Regions from separate parts of the Peribacillus sp. NPDC096448 genome, predicted to be linked through region 1. Evidence: predicted binding sites of a transcription regulator. Region 1 holds the regulator's gene; the other holds the start of a gene.
The links. Region 1 encodes NrdR, which represses ribonucleotide reductase genes. Its sites were predicted from a motif close to AACACNATATATNGTGTT; they were not measured.

Region 1 (7,313 bases):
AACAAGTTCAATTGCAGCGATTAATGAACAGGAATGGTCTTTCGGAGACGGAGGCACTTGCCAGGATCAATTCGCAAATGCCCTTGGCCGATAAAAAGGCTTTAGCGGATGCCGTCATCGATAATAATGGTGACATTAATGAAACGAAGCGGCAAGTGAAGTCCATACTTAGCGAATGGTATGTCATATAATCATGATAAAAAGAAGAAACCACCCGGTTTCTTCTTTTTATGTTGAAAAAATAAGAACAATCCGCATTTTTATTAGCACAATTCCTCAGAATTATGTTATACTAATTACATGTGAAAGGTAATAAGTATAACACTAATATTTCTGGAGGGTCCGAACAATGAATTCAAGAATAGCGATTAACGGATTTGGGAGAATTGGAAGAATGGTTTTCCGAAAAGCCATATTAGATGAGAGTTTGGACATTGTTGCCATTAATGCAAGCTATCCAGCTGAAACTTTAGCACACTTACTAAAATATGATACGATACATGGTAAATTCGACGGTATCATTATAGCTGAAGATGATTCACTAGTAGTGAATGGCCGCCGAGTTAAACTAATAAATAACCGCGATCCAAAGCTATTGCCTTGGAAAGAGATGAACATAGATATTGTAATTGAAGCCACTGGCAAATTCAATGATCGTTCTAAAGCGGCTCTTCATTTAGACGCAGGAGCTAAAAGAGTTATATTATCAGCCCCGGGTAAAAATGAAGACGTTACCATTGTAATGGGAGTAAATCAGGAAGTGCTGGAAATTGACAAGCATTTCGTCATATCCAATGCATCTTGTACAACGAACTGCCTTGGACCGGTTGCAAAAGTGCTTGATGAAAAATTCGGCATAAACAACGGTTTAATGACAACGATACATTCTTATACTAATGATCAAAATAATATCGATAACCCGCACAAAGACTTGAGACGTGCCCGTGCCGCTGCGGAAAGCATGATTCCTACGACTACAGGAGCTGCAAAAGCCATCTCACTAGTGTTGCCGCAATTAAAAGGCAAGCTTCATGGAATGGCGATACGCGTACCGACACCTAACGTATCTTTAGTCGACCTTGTTGTGGATTTAAACCGTGATGTCACGATTGATGAAGTGAACCAAGCCTTCATCGATGCTTCAGAAAATGAACTCAAAGGAATCATGGAATTCACGATGGAACCTTTAGTTTCCAGTGATTTCAAAACGAATCCACACTCTGCAATCATCGATGGGTTGACGACGATGATGATCGGGGACAGGAAAGTGAAAGTCCTTGCATGGTATGATAATGAGTGGGGTTACTCCAACCGTGTAGTGGACCTTGTAAAATTGGTTGGTTCCGAGTTGAAAAAAACTTCCGAAGTCGAATTATCAGTAAAATAAAATCAAAAAACCGTGCCTGCTAAAATTTTTTAGCAGGCCATTTTGGATTTGAAGTAGTTATAGAGAATAGTGACCTAACTCATACCATACTTTTCTTTTGCATCTGCGGCAACTGCAATTTTCCCAATCACTTGTTCAACCAGAGGCTATAAGATATGGCCACCATGTGTATTTCCAGGTGTTACTATCGTCCCCAACACAAATCCATTGCGGTCTGATACCGCATGAAACGAACGGGCGTACTTGCTTTGTCCGTTCACATAGTAGCCACTCTCAGGGTCAGTTGAACTGTCTTTAATCGCCTAGGGTTTTTTTACTTAAATAGACTGAAGGCAAAAGGAGTTTCTATCTTAATGTTAAAACAAAGTTGATTGGAGCGAGTGCCCTTCGTTCCAATCAACGTCCAAATTTTAAAATCCTAAAAAATTGTAGACAAACTCAATTACGAGATGGTCCGCATTTTAAGCCCACTAAAATTTTTTTAGCGGGCTATTTTTAATGCAGTGATCAATCAGTTCCTGGCTGCTTTATGGCGCTGAATAAACCGAAGACAGAATTTGCTCCACATTGGAACCTTCGTTATATCCCAATTACATATAAAGTTTATCTTTCCAAAAATTCAATTTGGAGTTGCAAAAAAAATTCAAACCATATATACTATGAATCGTGAACTTCTTCAAAAGCGGTTTGCATGATGGCTACTTAAAGGGTTAGGACCTCTTTGGACTAACTTTCCCCCGTGGTAGTTATCAGAACTTATTTTTAAATCATGGTAAGGGGGAAGCTTAATATGGAAACAGCTTACACTATGGAAACAATGGGTAGACATGTCATTTCTGAACTTTGGGGTTGTGACTTTGAAAAACTGAACAATATCGATTTAATTGAAAAGATTTTTGTTGATGCTGCTTTGAAATCAGGTGCAGAGGTACGAGAAGTTGCCTTTCACAAATTTGCTCCACAAGGAGTCAGCGGGGTTGTCATCATTTCTGAATCACACTTAACGATTCACAGTTTTCCAGAACACGGCTATGCGAGCATTGATGTCTATACATGCGGTAACTTGGATCCGAATATTGCGGCAGATTATATTGCAGAAGCTTTGAATGCGCAAACACGTGAAAACATAGAATTACCACGTGGATTAGGTCCTGTACAAATGAAAAAAGCCAATATAAGTGCCCTATAAAAAAATGTATACACAGAGATGCCATGGGTGCATCTCTTTTTTAATGCAATGAATCGGCAGTCTGCTTCACTTTATTGGAGAGGATTGCCTTGTAGCGCATGCCCTTGACAACGGTGCCTAAACGGCAGGACAAAAAGTGCCTGCTGCCGGAAGTTACACTTTTTACTTGTACTGGCCGTTCCTTTTAATATAAGATTAAGATAGAGAAGTAATTCCTTGGGGAACATTAGATAGGGGAGTCCTACATAAAATACGGAGCTGATAATGATGAAATGCCCATCATGTCAATATAACGGAACAAGAGTGCTCGATTCCAGGCCAGTCGATGAAAGTAAATCGATTCGACGACGCCGTGAATGTGAGGCATGTGGTTTTCGATTCACGACATTTGAAAAGGTGGAGGAAACACCGCTTATTGTAGTGAAAAAGGGCGGGACACGTGAAGAGTTCAGTCGTGATAAAATCCTGCGTGGCTTAATCAGGGCTTGCGAAAAACGTCCGGTTCCCTTGAAAGAACTAGAGCAAATTACCAGTTATGTAGAAAAAGAACTACGCAACCAGGGCATATCGGAAGTGAAAAGCGACAGTGTCGGCGAAATGGTAATGGACAAGCTGGCGGAAGTCGATGAGGTTGCCTACGTAAGGTTCGCATCCGTCTATCGACAATTTAAAGATATCAATGTCTTTATCGATGAATTGAAAGATTTAATAAATAAAGAAAGAAAGTAGAGCTGAAGATTCACTTTGGCTCTTTTTTCACTACATCTTTTGAAAGGTTTGAATGGAGATGTCAATGCATTGGCAAGAATTGCTCCCAGCGGATTCATATTTGGTCTCATCTGCGGGGCTGCTTCATGATTATGATCGGAAAATACTTACCCGACTATATCAACCTCTTATTGGACCTATCTGCATTAGCCTATATATGACGTTATGGAGTGAGTTGGAGGAAAACAGGCTATGGTCGGAAACCTCCTCGCATTATCAATTAATGAATACGATCGGCCTTAAGTTAGGTGATATTTACGAAGCACGGCTTTTACTTGAAGGAATCGGTCTGTTGAATGTATATAGGAAATCGAAAAATGATACGAAGGAATTCATCTATGAGTTAAACCCGCCGCTTTCACCCCAGCAGTTTTTCACGGATGGAATGCTGAATATTTACTTATACAAAAAAATCGGTAAAGTGCAATTCAACCGGTTAAAGAGATTCTTTTGTGATGACCATATCTTAACAGATCAATATGAAGGTGTGACTAAATCTTTTGCGGAAGTATTCTCATCAGATCATTTGGACTCTTTATATGTAACGGATGAAGCGAAAAACGAATGGAAACCGCTGTCTGAACAGCAATTCATCGATCGGTCGGAAGGCGTCGAGCCATCGGGGTTTGATGACTTATTTGATTTTGACCTTTTATTTGCCGGGATGAAATCCTCTATCGTGCCGAAAAAGGCGTTTACTCCGAAAATAAAAAGTACGATTGCCAAACTTGCTTTCTTATATGGCATTGATCCGCTGGAAATGCAAAAACTAGTCATGGATGCCGTTTCATTGGATGATGAGATTGATGAGGAAATGCTTAGAAAGGCGGCAAGGCACTGGTACCAGATCGAACGGCAGGCCGATATGCCTTCCCTTGTCAATCGGGTGCAGCCAATTCGTGAACGGACACAAAAAGAAGAACCGAAAACAAAGGAACAAGAGTTAATCCGTCATTTGGAGACGATTTCTCCAAGGGAGCGGCTGATGCAATTGTCTGGCGGTGCAGAACCGTCAAGCGGTGATTTGAAAGTGGTTGAGGGCGTGATGATCAATCAAAAGCTGAATCCGGGTGTAGTCAATGTCTTGATTGAATATGTCATGCTAAAAACGGATATGAAGTTCACGAAGGGTTATGTGGAAAAGCTGGCGGGCCATTGGGCACGGCTGAAGGTGTCCACGGTCGTCGAGGCGATGGAACTGGCTAAAAATGAACATAGGAAATATCAGGACTGGGCTCAAGGAAGCAGGAATGCTGCGAAGGGCAGCCGGAAAAAGGCGATACGGGAAGAAGTGGTTCCGGAGTGGCTTGAGAAAAAAGAAGAAGCACAGCAGGAGCAGGATGCAGATCAGCCTGAATTGAATGCCCAGAAACGCGAGCTTCAGGAAATATGGAAGCAGTGGAAAGCAGGAGGTGAAATGAACGATGGAAAAGATTAATAGATCCCTTAATAAATTGGCCAATACAAACCAATTCCAACAGCGTTATGAAAAGCTGAAACAGGAGATTTTTGAAGACGAACAAGTGCGGTTATTTTTGAATGCCAACAGTTCGACGGTCACGAAGGAAATGATCGATAAAAATTTGGGGAAGCTTTATGAGTTCACTTCACAGAGCAATAAATGTGATAAATGTCCAAGCCTGAATGGCTGCATCAATATGATGCAAGGGTATTATCCTAAATTGGTGGTTCAAGGGAAGGCTTTGAACCTGCATTATGAAATATGCCCGCGGAAATTGGCAGAGGATGAAAAGCGAAAACGGGAAAAATTGATCCGCAGCCTATATGTACCGAAGGATATTTTAAAGGCGACCATTGAGGACTTTACCCAAACGGATAATGAAAACAAACGCTTGGGTGTTTTAAGTAAAGCGATGTCGTTCATTATGGAATATGAGCCAGGTAAAAGGCAAAAAGGTTTATATATTTATGGCAAATTCGGTGTTGGGAAAACGTACTTATTAGGTGCGATTGCCAATGAACTTGCAGAAAGGCAAATTTCCTCCCTTATTGTTTATGTACCTGACTACTTGAGGGAACTTAAGGGATCGATAGGTGATAATACGGTCAATGAAAAAATAGAGATGGTGAAAACGGCACCTGTCCTCATGCTGGATGATATTGGAGCGGAGTCCATGACGAGCTGGGGACGCGATGAGGTTTTTGGTCCGATTTTGCAATTTAGGATGCTGGAAAATCTGCCGACGTTTTTCACTTCGAATTTTGACTTGAATGGCCTGGAGAACCACCTGACCTTTTCACAGCGTGGTGAGAAGGAAGAAGTGAAGGCGGCCAGGGTACTGGAAAGAATTCAATATTTAGCTGAGCCGGTCAAGCTTGATGGCGTGAATCGGAGAAGATGAAGAAAAGTGGTCTCTTAATGGAGGTCACTTTTTTCTTCTTACAAGGCCCATCCTACTTCTAAACACGTCCCCATCCCCATATACATGAAAAAAGAAGCAAGGGGGAAGGGGGGATGTCGTAGTGCAAATTTCGTTTCAAAACGATTCAGAGGCATTGAAATTACTGAATTTCGTTTCTGTCCATCCATTGGGGGCAGAATTTCAAGCATATATTCGATTTCTTCCGCAACAAGGCATGCATGTGGATATGACGGAGTCTTCAGGTGATGAATGGCTAATTCTGCTTCGAGATGCATTTCATTCTTTTTTATTGGAAGAAAAGACGCTACCTGTTCTGGAGCAAATAATAGTCAGTAAATTTTTTTATAGGGAACGGGAAGAAATTGAAGCCATCATTGAAATTGCATCATCGATCATCGAGGCGGAAAGAGCCAGGAATCAAGATGAAGCATTCAGTACGGAGAAACGATTGATAGAGGAAGGACTTCAAAGCATCTTGGCTGGGAAGGTATCTTTTTCATTCGATTCTTTTACGACCTTCCGGTTGAAATCGTTTCAGCACACTTTGGAGAAGTATGTCGTCAAGGCGATTGATGAATATAAGCTGGAACAGGATTATCAAAATTTCATTGCTACGCTCCGTGATTGCCTTCATGGGCAGGAGTCGAAATTAAGGAAGCTCCACCTGGTCAACCAGGATGGTTTTCACTTCTATGATCAGAAATTCAGCAAACTCGACCGTCCAAAAATCAATAGTATGATCGACAGGAGGCTTCTTGCCAAAAGTTCACTTTTTCTCGATACGGTGATACTTGCCCCGCTTTTATCGATTGCTCCTGAAAACTTGTGCATCTATACCGATGACAAGGAAGAGGGGCTGATCCAGACCATTTCAAGGATTTTCGAAGAACGGGCGACTATCTTGCCACTTTCGTCATTTACTATGCATTTGAATGATCTTTCGTGGAAAAAAGAAAATTAACCTTGATTTTCACCGTATAACAAATTATAATTTCCTACATACTATTAAAAAACTAAAAGTTATGATGAGGACAAGGGTATTCTAGTCGCCGATTATCAGAGAGGGGAGCCAACAGGCTGTAAGCTTCCTATTCGCATGGAACACTTACCACCTTTAAACTTCGGCTCGGAAAGCAGGCATTCTGCGAATATGAGCTGACGGGAAGCTGCCGTTACCAAGTTACAAGTGCCATTTTGCCGTGAGAAGCAAGATGGAACGAGGGTGGAACCGCGGGTTAATGATATTTATTACTAAGCTCGTCCCTGTTTTATACAGGGGCGGGCTTTTTTGTGTTGTAATGGAATCAAAAACCTGTAATTTGTTCGAACAAATAAGAAGGAGTGAAACTGAATGTCAGAATTACTGAAAATATCTTTTCCTGACGGAGCGGTTAAGGAGTTTGCTAAAGGCACAACAACTGAAGACATCGCTGCATCCATCAGTCCTGGTTTAAGGAAAAAATCCATTGCCGGAAAATTCAATGGTGAATTATATGATTTGAAACGTCCGATTGAACAAGATGGTACAATCGAAATCGTCACACAGGACGCAGCGGATGCTCTTGAAGTATTGCGTCACAGTACA
Region 2 (7,313 bases), 360 kb from region 1:
ACTCCACGAGCATGAATTGACTTATAGCGTAATCGTTCCAGAATCCTATCCGGGAATGCCAACTACCGTTACTGAAGCATATCGTGTCATTTCTGAAGGGATATTAATGGGGTTCAGGAATCTGGGATTGGATGCTTATTTTGCCGTGCCTCGAAGCGATCAGGAAAAAGCGGCGTTAAAATCGCCCAGGTCTTCCGTTTGTTTTGATGCTCCAAGCTGGTATGAACTGGTCGTTGAGGGCAGGAAGGTCGCTGGCAGCGCTCAAACCAGGCAAAAAGGCGTCATCCTTCAGCACGGGTCCATTTTGCTTGAACTTGATGATGATAAGCTCTTTAGCGTATTTAAATTCTCAAATGACAGGGTTAAAGAAAGAATGCAAAAAAACCTAAAAAACAAAGCTGTGGCCATAAATGACATTGCCGGGAGAAAGATTACCATCCCTGAAGCGAAAGAAGCTTTTGAAAAAGGTTTTGCCGAAGGACTTTCGATTGATTTAGAGCCATACGTCCTCACCGAAAAGCAATTGCTGGAAGTGAAGGCCATTGCAGAAAGCAAATATGAAAGCGATGAATGGAATTTCATGAGATAGAGGAAGCATAATTAGAGTGGATAATAAAAAAGTTTTTTCAGATTTGTTTGACCAAATAACACATCCCTTGCAGGGATAAGCCCTGAAAGGGATGGGGAAAAAGCAAGGTCCAAATTAATTGAAATCTGATGAAAAAATATCGTAAATCGACATTTTCCTCCCTTTTGCTAACTATATTAATTGATTTAACGTTTGACAAAATTAAAAGTTATTCAAAATAAACACAATATATAGTAGTTGAAATATTTAATGCGACACTATATATTGATTTTTGAGTTTCGCTATGATAAATTTAGGGTACTTGTTAAGCGAAACGGACATGTAAGGTTACATAAGGATTTTTGCGGCAGCAAGAACGGATCTTGAAACATATAAAGGAGAGGGAATTATGTCGGTTGTAATAAAAGAAGCTTTAAAGGTTGATCTAGAAAGGTTGAATAAGGATATTTCTTTATTTCCCCAGGTTCACCCTGTAACTGCTGATATGAAAATGGCGCATAAGGGAGTGTCCCGTCTAGTCATGCTTGACCGCTATTCTTTTAAGGATACTGAAAAAATCACACTCTCGGCAGGCGATTTCGTCGTGTTGACGATTAAGGAAGATCCGAAATTCCCGGCAAGGGGTCTCGGTTACATCGTTGAGATTGATTGGGAAACCAAAAAAGCCAAGGTATTGGTGGATGAAGAATTCCGTGGCGTATTGGATAATCCGGAGGAAATGGAGACGGGAATTGTAAACCGTCCGCTGGATATAATCGAAAAGCCGCTTGAAATATACTATGAACAAATTGCGAAACGTAATGCAACGGGATTGGCATCAGTGGAAACCACGGAAGAAAAAAGGACGGAATGGTTCAATAAATTCTATGAGGAATTAAAGAACCTTAATTTCGTTCCGGCAGGCCGAGTATTATACGGTGCGGGTTCCAATACGGATGTTACTTATTTCAATTGCTATGTAATGCCATTCGTACCGGATTCACGCGAAGGTATTTCAGAACATAGGAAACAAGTGATGGAAATCATGAGCCGCGGCGGCGGAGTGGGTACGAACGGATCGACACTTCGTCCAAGAAACACTCTGGCAAAAGGGGTAAATGGAAAATCCTCGGGTTCAGTGTCATGGCTTGACGATATTGCAAAACTGACGCATCTTGTTGAACAGGGCGGTAGCAGACGAGGCGCGCAAATGATCATGCTTGCTGATTGGCATCCTGATATTGCAGAGTTCATCATTTCCAAAATGCAAAATCCAAGGATCCTGCGTTACCTAGTGGAAAACACTAAAGATGAAGCCATCAAGAAATATGCGACGGATAAATTGAAATTCACGCCGCACACGGAACAGGAAACGGCTATGTATCAAGGGATCATCAATTATAAGGAGATTCCTGGCCAAGGTGGGTTTAGCGAGAAAATCATTAGGGATGCGGAGGAAAAGATCCGTACAGGTGGAACGTACAGTGTCCATAATTCAGATTTCCTGACCGGAGCCAATATCTCTATTTGCCTGACTAAGGAATTTATGGAAGCAGCGGAACAAGATGCGGAATATGAATTGCGTTTTCCTGATGTTGAAAGCTATAATGCCGAAGAAATGGCCATTTACAATGAAGAATGGCATAATGTCGGTGATGTTCGCGAATGGGAGAAAATGGGTCATAAAGTCCGTGTTTACCGTAAAATCCGCGCTAAAGAGCTTTGGAACTTAATAAACATTTGTGCAACATATTCTGCCGAACCAGGGATTTTCTTTATCGATAATGCTAATGAAATGACGAATGCCAAAGCATATGGTCAACAGGTCGTTGCCACGAACCCTTGTGGAGAACAGCCATTGGCCCCATATTCAGTATGTAACCTTGCGGCTGTCAATCTGGCTGAAATGGCTGATAAAGATAGTAAAACGGTTAATTTCGAGAAACTTAAGCAGACAGTTGAAGTCGGTGTGCGCATGCAGGACAATGTCATTGACGCAACTCCTTATTTCTTGGATGAAAACAAAAAACAGGCACTGGGAGAGCGACGGGTTGGACTTGGTGTAATGGGTCTGCATGACCTGTTGATCTACTGTGAAACGGAATATGGCTCTGAAGAAGGAAATATCCTTGTGGACAAGGTGTTTGAAACGATTGCGACTACAGCTTACAGGGCTTCCGTGGAGCTTGCTAAAGAAAAAGGCAGTTTCCCGTTCCTGATCGGGTCAACGGACAAAGAAACCAAAGAGCTTAGAACACGTTTCACACAAACCGGATTTATGGAAAAAATGCCGGAAGATATCAGGGAAAGTGTTGCTGCACATGGGATCCGTAACTCTCATTTATTGACAGTGGCTCCTACGGGAAGCACAGGAACGATGGTTGGGGTATCAACAGGTCTTGAACCATATTTCTCCTTCACGTATTTCCGCAGCGGCCGTCTTGGTAAATTCATTGAAGTTAAGGCTGACATTGTACAGGAATACTTGGACCGCCATCCAGAAGCCGATACAGAAGAGCTTCCAAAATGGTTCATTTCCGCTATGGAATTAGCTCCGGAAGCACATGCTGATGTTCAATGCATCATTCAACGCTGGATTGACAGCTCAATCAGCAAAACGGTCAATGCTCCAAAAGGATATACTGTCGAACAAGTTGAAAAGGTATATGAACGTCTATACAAAGGCGGAGCAAAAGGCGGTACGGTATATGTGGATGGCAGTCGTGACAGTCAGGTCCTTACGCTCAAAGCGGAAGAAAACCAAATGGACGAGCAGCTTGAAATGGATGAATTGACAGATGTGGAAGAAAAGAAAAAAGTTGTATTGGTCGATACGATAAATGAGCTGCGTTCGACGAATGTTACGATTGGTTCGGAAGTGGGTAACACTTGCCCGGTATGCCGTAAAGGTGAAGTCCAGGAAATGGGCGGATGCAATACTTGCACGAATTGCGGAGCGCAATTGAAATGCGGGCTATAAGCTGATCGAAAGGAAGTCGTTAAGTATGCTGCAAAGCTATCTTAACGGCTTTTTTTAGAGTCATAAATGCAGGGTAGTGACAGTCTGTTCAATTAAATACCAATAGAGAAGACCGAATCATCGTAAATTCGGTCTTCTTTTCGTGTTCAATCAACCATTTTCATTTTGCTGCCCTATTTCCTTTTCGGCTAGATATTGGTTGCCATCTTTTAATACCGAAAATTTATCGACCGAGTCTCCAGGTATATTCCTTGGATTTGGAAATTTATTATCCGTTTGGACGGTGATCGTTTGTTTCCCCATTCCATTTGTCAAGAATTCTCGTTTATTAGTCATATCGCATCTCCTTCATTTTGAATTTCCAAGTAAAAACAATCATGAGGATAAAAGAATAAAGAAAAACTATCCTTATGAATTAGATTGTGTAGTTCGATTGAAAGTATGAACAAATCGAAAAAAGAATGGAGATCGAAATGAAACCATTTATGCCACAGTTAGTATATATCGAGCCCAGGGCACTGGAATACCCGCTCGGTCGGGAATTGAAAAAGAATTTCGAAGGTTTGAACATTGAAATCCGTGAGACCACATCGCATAACCAAATTAGGGATCTTCCTGGAGAAAATGATCTTCAAAAATATCGTGTCGCCAAATCGACTCTCGTGGTAGGTATCAGAAAAACATTGAAATTCGATTCTTCAAAGCCATCTGCTGAATATGCCATCCCTCTTGCTACAGGGTGCATGGGGCATTGTCACTATTGTTATTTACAGACGACACTCGGATCAAAGCCCTATATTCGGACATATGTGAATCTTGACGAGATTTTCGAGGCAGCCGAAAAATATATAAATGAGAGAAAGCCTGAAATTACTCGTTTTGAGGCAGCCTGTACATCGGACATCGTCGGAATTGATCATTTGACACATTCGTTAAAAAGGGCCATAGAGTATTTTGGGAAAAGTGAATATGGGGTTCTAAGGTTCGTCACTAAATTCCATCATGTCGACCATCTGTTGGATGCTGAACATAATGGAAAAACGAGATTTCGCTTCAGTATAAATTCACGTTATGTGATCAAGAATTTCGAACCCGGGACTTCAAGCTTCGAAGAACGGATGGAAGCGGCACGAAAAGTGGCAGGTGCCGGATATCCCCTTGGTTTTATCGTTGCTCCAATATACCGTCATGAAGAATGGAAGGAGGGCTACCATGAATTATTCGAACGGTTGAGTGAGGCTTTAAAAGGGGTGGATATCCCTGACTTGACTTTCGAATTAATCCAGCATCGGTTTACTGGTCCAGCAAAAAAAGTGATTCAAAAAAACTACCCGAAAACAAAATTGGAACTGGATGAAACGAAGCGTAAATATAAATGGGGCCGATATGGAATTGGTAAATATGTTTATCAAAAAGAAGAAGCCGCAGAACTGGAAACGACCATTCGTGGGTATATTGCGGAATTCTTCCCGAAAGCGGAAATTCAGTATTTTACCTGAATCAAGGCAAATTCTTCTTAAAACTGTCATAAATCGCTCTAATCCTGCTTAGAAATGTAAAGACCGGATTAGGGGAGGGCAGCTATGATTATTGACGGCGTTTTTTCCGGAGGCGGGATTAAAGGCTATGGTTTAGTGGGAGCCCTGCAGGAATTAGAAGAAAAGGGATTTGTATTCCATCGAACAGCAGGTACAAGTGCAGGATCCATCATTGCAGCTTTCGTAGCAGCTGGGTACACGGGAAAAGAAATGGAAAAGCTTTTTCTTGATATAGATTTAAGCGGCCTGCTGGATAAAAGGCGTGGTCTTTTGCCTATCCCATTTGCCAAATGGCTCCTTTTATACTGGAAACTGGGCCTTTATAAAGGCAACGCTTTGGAAGCCTGGGTCGCCGGTAAACTTGCCGAAAGGAATGTAATCACCTTTAAGGATGTTCGACCGAAATCACTCCGTATCATAACCTCTGACATTTCAAATGGGAAATTGGTCGTACTGCCTGATGATTTACCGAATTATGGAATAGATCCGGGCGCTTTTCCAGTGGCAAAGGCAGTAAGAATGAGTTGTAGCATTCCTTATTTCTTTGAGCCAGTCAAACTTAATGTAGGAAAAAGCAAGTTCCTTTTTGTTGATGGAGGTGTGTTAAGCAATTTTCCAATGTGGTTATTCAATTCAGATCATGTAAGAAAGGAAAGACCGGTCATTGGCTTGCGGTTAAGCGTCGATGAGATATGGAAACCCCATGAGGTAGATAATGCGGTTGAATTGTTCTCCGCACTATTCAAAACGATGAAAGATGCCCACGATGCACGGTATATTTCCAAGAAACACGTCCATAACATTGTATTTATCCCGATGAAGGGAATTTCTGCAATGGATTTCAACTTGAATGATGAAAAAAAGGGTGAATTGATCAATAGGGGCAGGCAGTGCACGAAAGAATTCCTTAAAAAATGGACTTATTAAAAATCGGGCTCTTAAAAAGAAGCCCGATTCAGACCGTAGACAAACTCGATAAAATCGAGTTTGTCTACGGTCTTGTTTGTTTAAAATAGAAGTTGAATCGTCTGCACTTAACTCACTACAGATAAGTGTAGATGATTCAAGGGGGGAAAGGTGCAGATAGAATTAGCCGATATACACCATGCACCTTAAGTCGTATCCTTCTTCAAAAACAATTTAGATCATAATAAAAGCGGGTTTATTCTTAAAGAGTTTTTTTGCCCCCTCAGAATTAGAGCAGCTATAAGAAGAAAACAAATGATTGTGGCGATAGTCGATGGTCAAGTAGTAGGAGCTTTTCGATTTTACAGAAAAAAACATCCAATAGCATTTCGCTATATCAATTTGCTTTAAATGAGGTTTTTCGGGGGCAAGGGTTGTTAAAAAAGATGTTAAAAACTATAAATAACTTACCAATCCTAGCGTTATGTCCGATCGAATCAAAATTAATGAATACTTTTACACGTCAGGTTGGCATCTACAGAACAAAATGCAGAGGCTTTTAACGACTAAAAAACTTTGGGAAAGTATCATTATGAGGGATTAAACCATTAGGCATATGCTATCTCTTCTTCAACTATTACTTTACATGAAGAAGCCAACTAAAAAGTCGGTGTTCCTTAACGTACAGGAAACAACCACCTTTTTTAGGTTTAAATTCGTTTAGCGTATGTTTTCCGAGTTTTGTTGGCTGGACCACAATTAACCGTATTGATCAACAATCTAAGATGCGGTTTAATAAACGTAACTTTTTGAGAATCCAGAACAAAAGCAACTGTCTAGCAGAAAAACTTTTATCAGACAAGTCAACACCTTGTATGGAATGATTGTTCTCATATCTACTCCCCATTTACTTGCTGACCAAAGCTCTGCTTCCATGTCGTTTTTCTTAGTAGGTTCAAATTAGCTCCACGGAACTCAGTGTTTGTAAGGTTAGCTTACTCATTCTCTTACAAAATAGAACATAGAGGGGTACTGATTTGGTCTAAATTGTGTCTAAGAGTTCAAATTATATAAGAAAATTTTAACAAATATGGCATTTTATATTGTTTTTATTACATAATATGTTATTTTCAGAAGAGCAATATAGTACCAGAGGAGAGCTTGTTATGAAAAAAAATAAAATTCAATCAAGTGTTAATTGGGATTAGTACAATGGCACTATCATTAGGAGGGTTACAAGAAGAAATAGCAACAGATAAAACGCCTTATAATGTATTACAAATGAAACCTGATGGCATAGAAATACCAAAAGATGAAATTG

Region 2: ACIQ0C_RS02230 (vitamin B12-dependent ribonucleotide reductase) is a predicted target of NrdR. The motif match lies at 810-827, and genes of this name have one in related genera.

The regions. Positions count from the first base shown of each region.
Region 1 is NZ_JBIWEU010000001.1:84,363-91,675, forward strand. It holds gene coaE (dephospho-CoA kinase) at 1-191, shown strand, start outside; gene ACIQ0C_RS00385 (glyceraldehyde-3-phosphate dehydrogenase) at 350-1,387, shown strand; partial or broken gene ACIQ0C_RS00390 (IS5/IS1182 family transposase) at 1,537-1,686, opposite strand; gene speD (adenosylmethionine decarboxylase) at 2,196-2,576, shown strand; gene nrdR (transcriptional regulator NrdR) at 2,844-3,305, shown strand; gene ACIQ0C_RS00405 (replication initiation and membrane attachment family protein) at 3,370-4,782, shown strand; gene dnaI (primosomal protein DnaI) at 4,769-5,707, shown strand; gene ytxC (sporulation protein YtxC) at 5,829-6,689, shown strand; gene thrS (threonine--tRNA ligase) at 7,080-7,313, shown strand, end outside.
Region 2 is NZ_JBIWEU010000001.1:444,164-451,476, forward strand. It holds gene ACIQ0C_RS02225 (lipoate--protein ligase family protein) at 1-589, shown strand, start outside; gene ACIQ0C_RS02230 (vitamin B12-dependent ribonucleotide reductase) at 978-3,548, shown strand; gene ACIQ0C_RS02235 (hypothetical protein) at 3,699-3,884, opposite strand; gene splB (spore photoproduct lyase) at 4,022-5,047, shown strand; gene ACIQ0C_RS02245 (patatin-like phospholipase family protein) at 5,132-6,013, shown strand; partial or broken gene ACIQ0C_RS02250 (M9 family metallopeptidase N-terminal domain-containing protein) at 7,205-7,313, shown strand, end outside.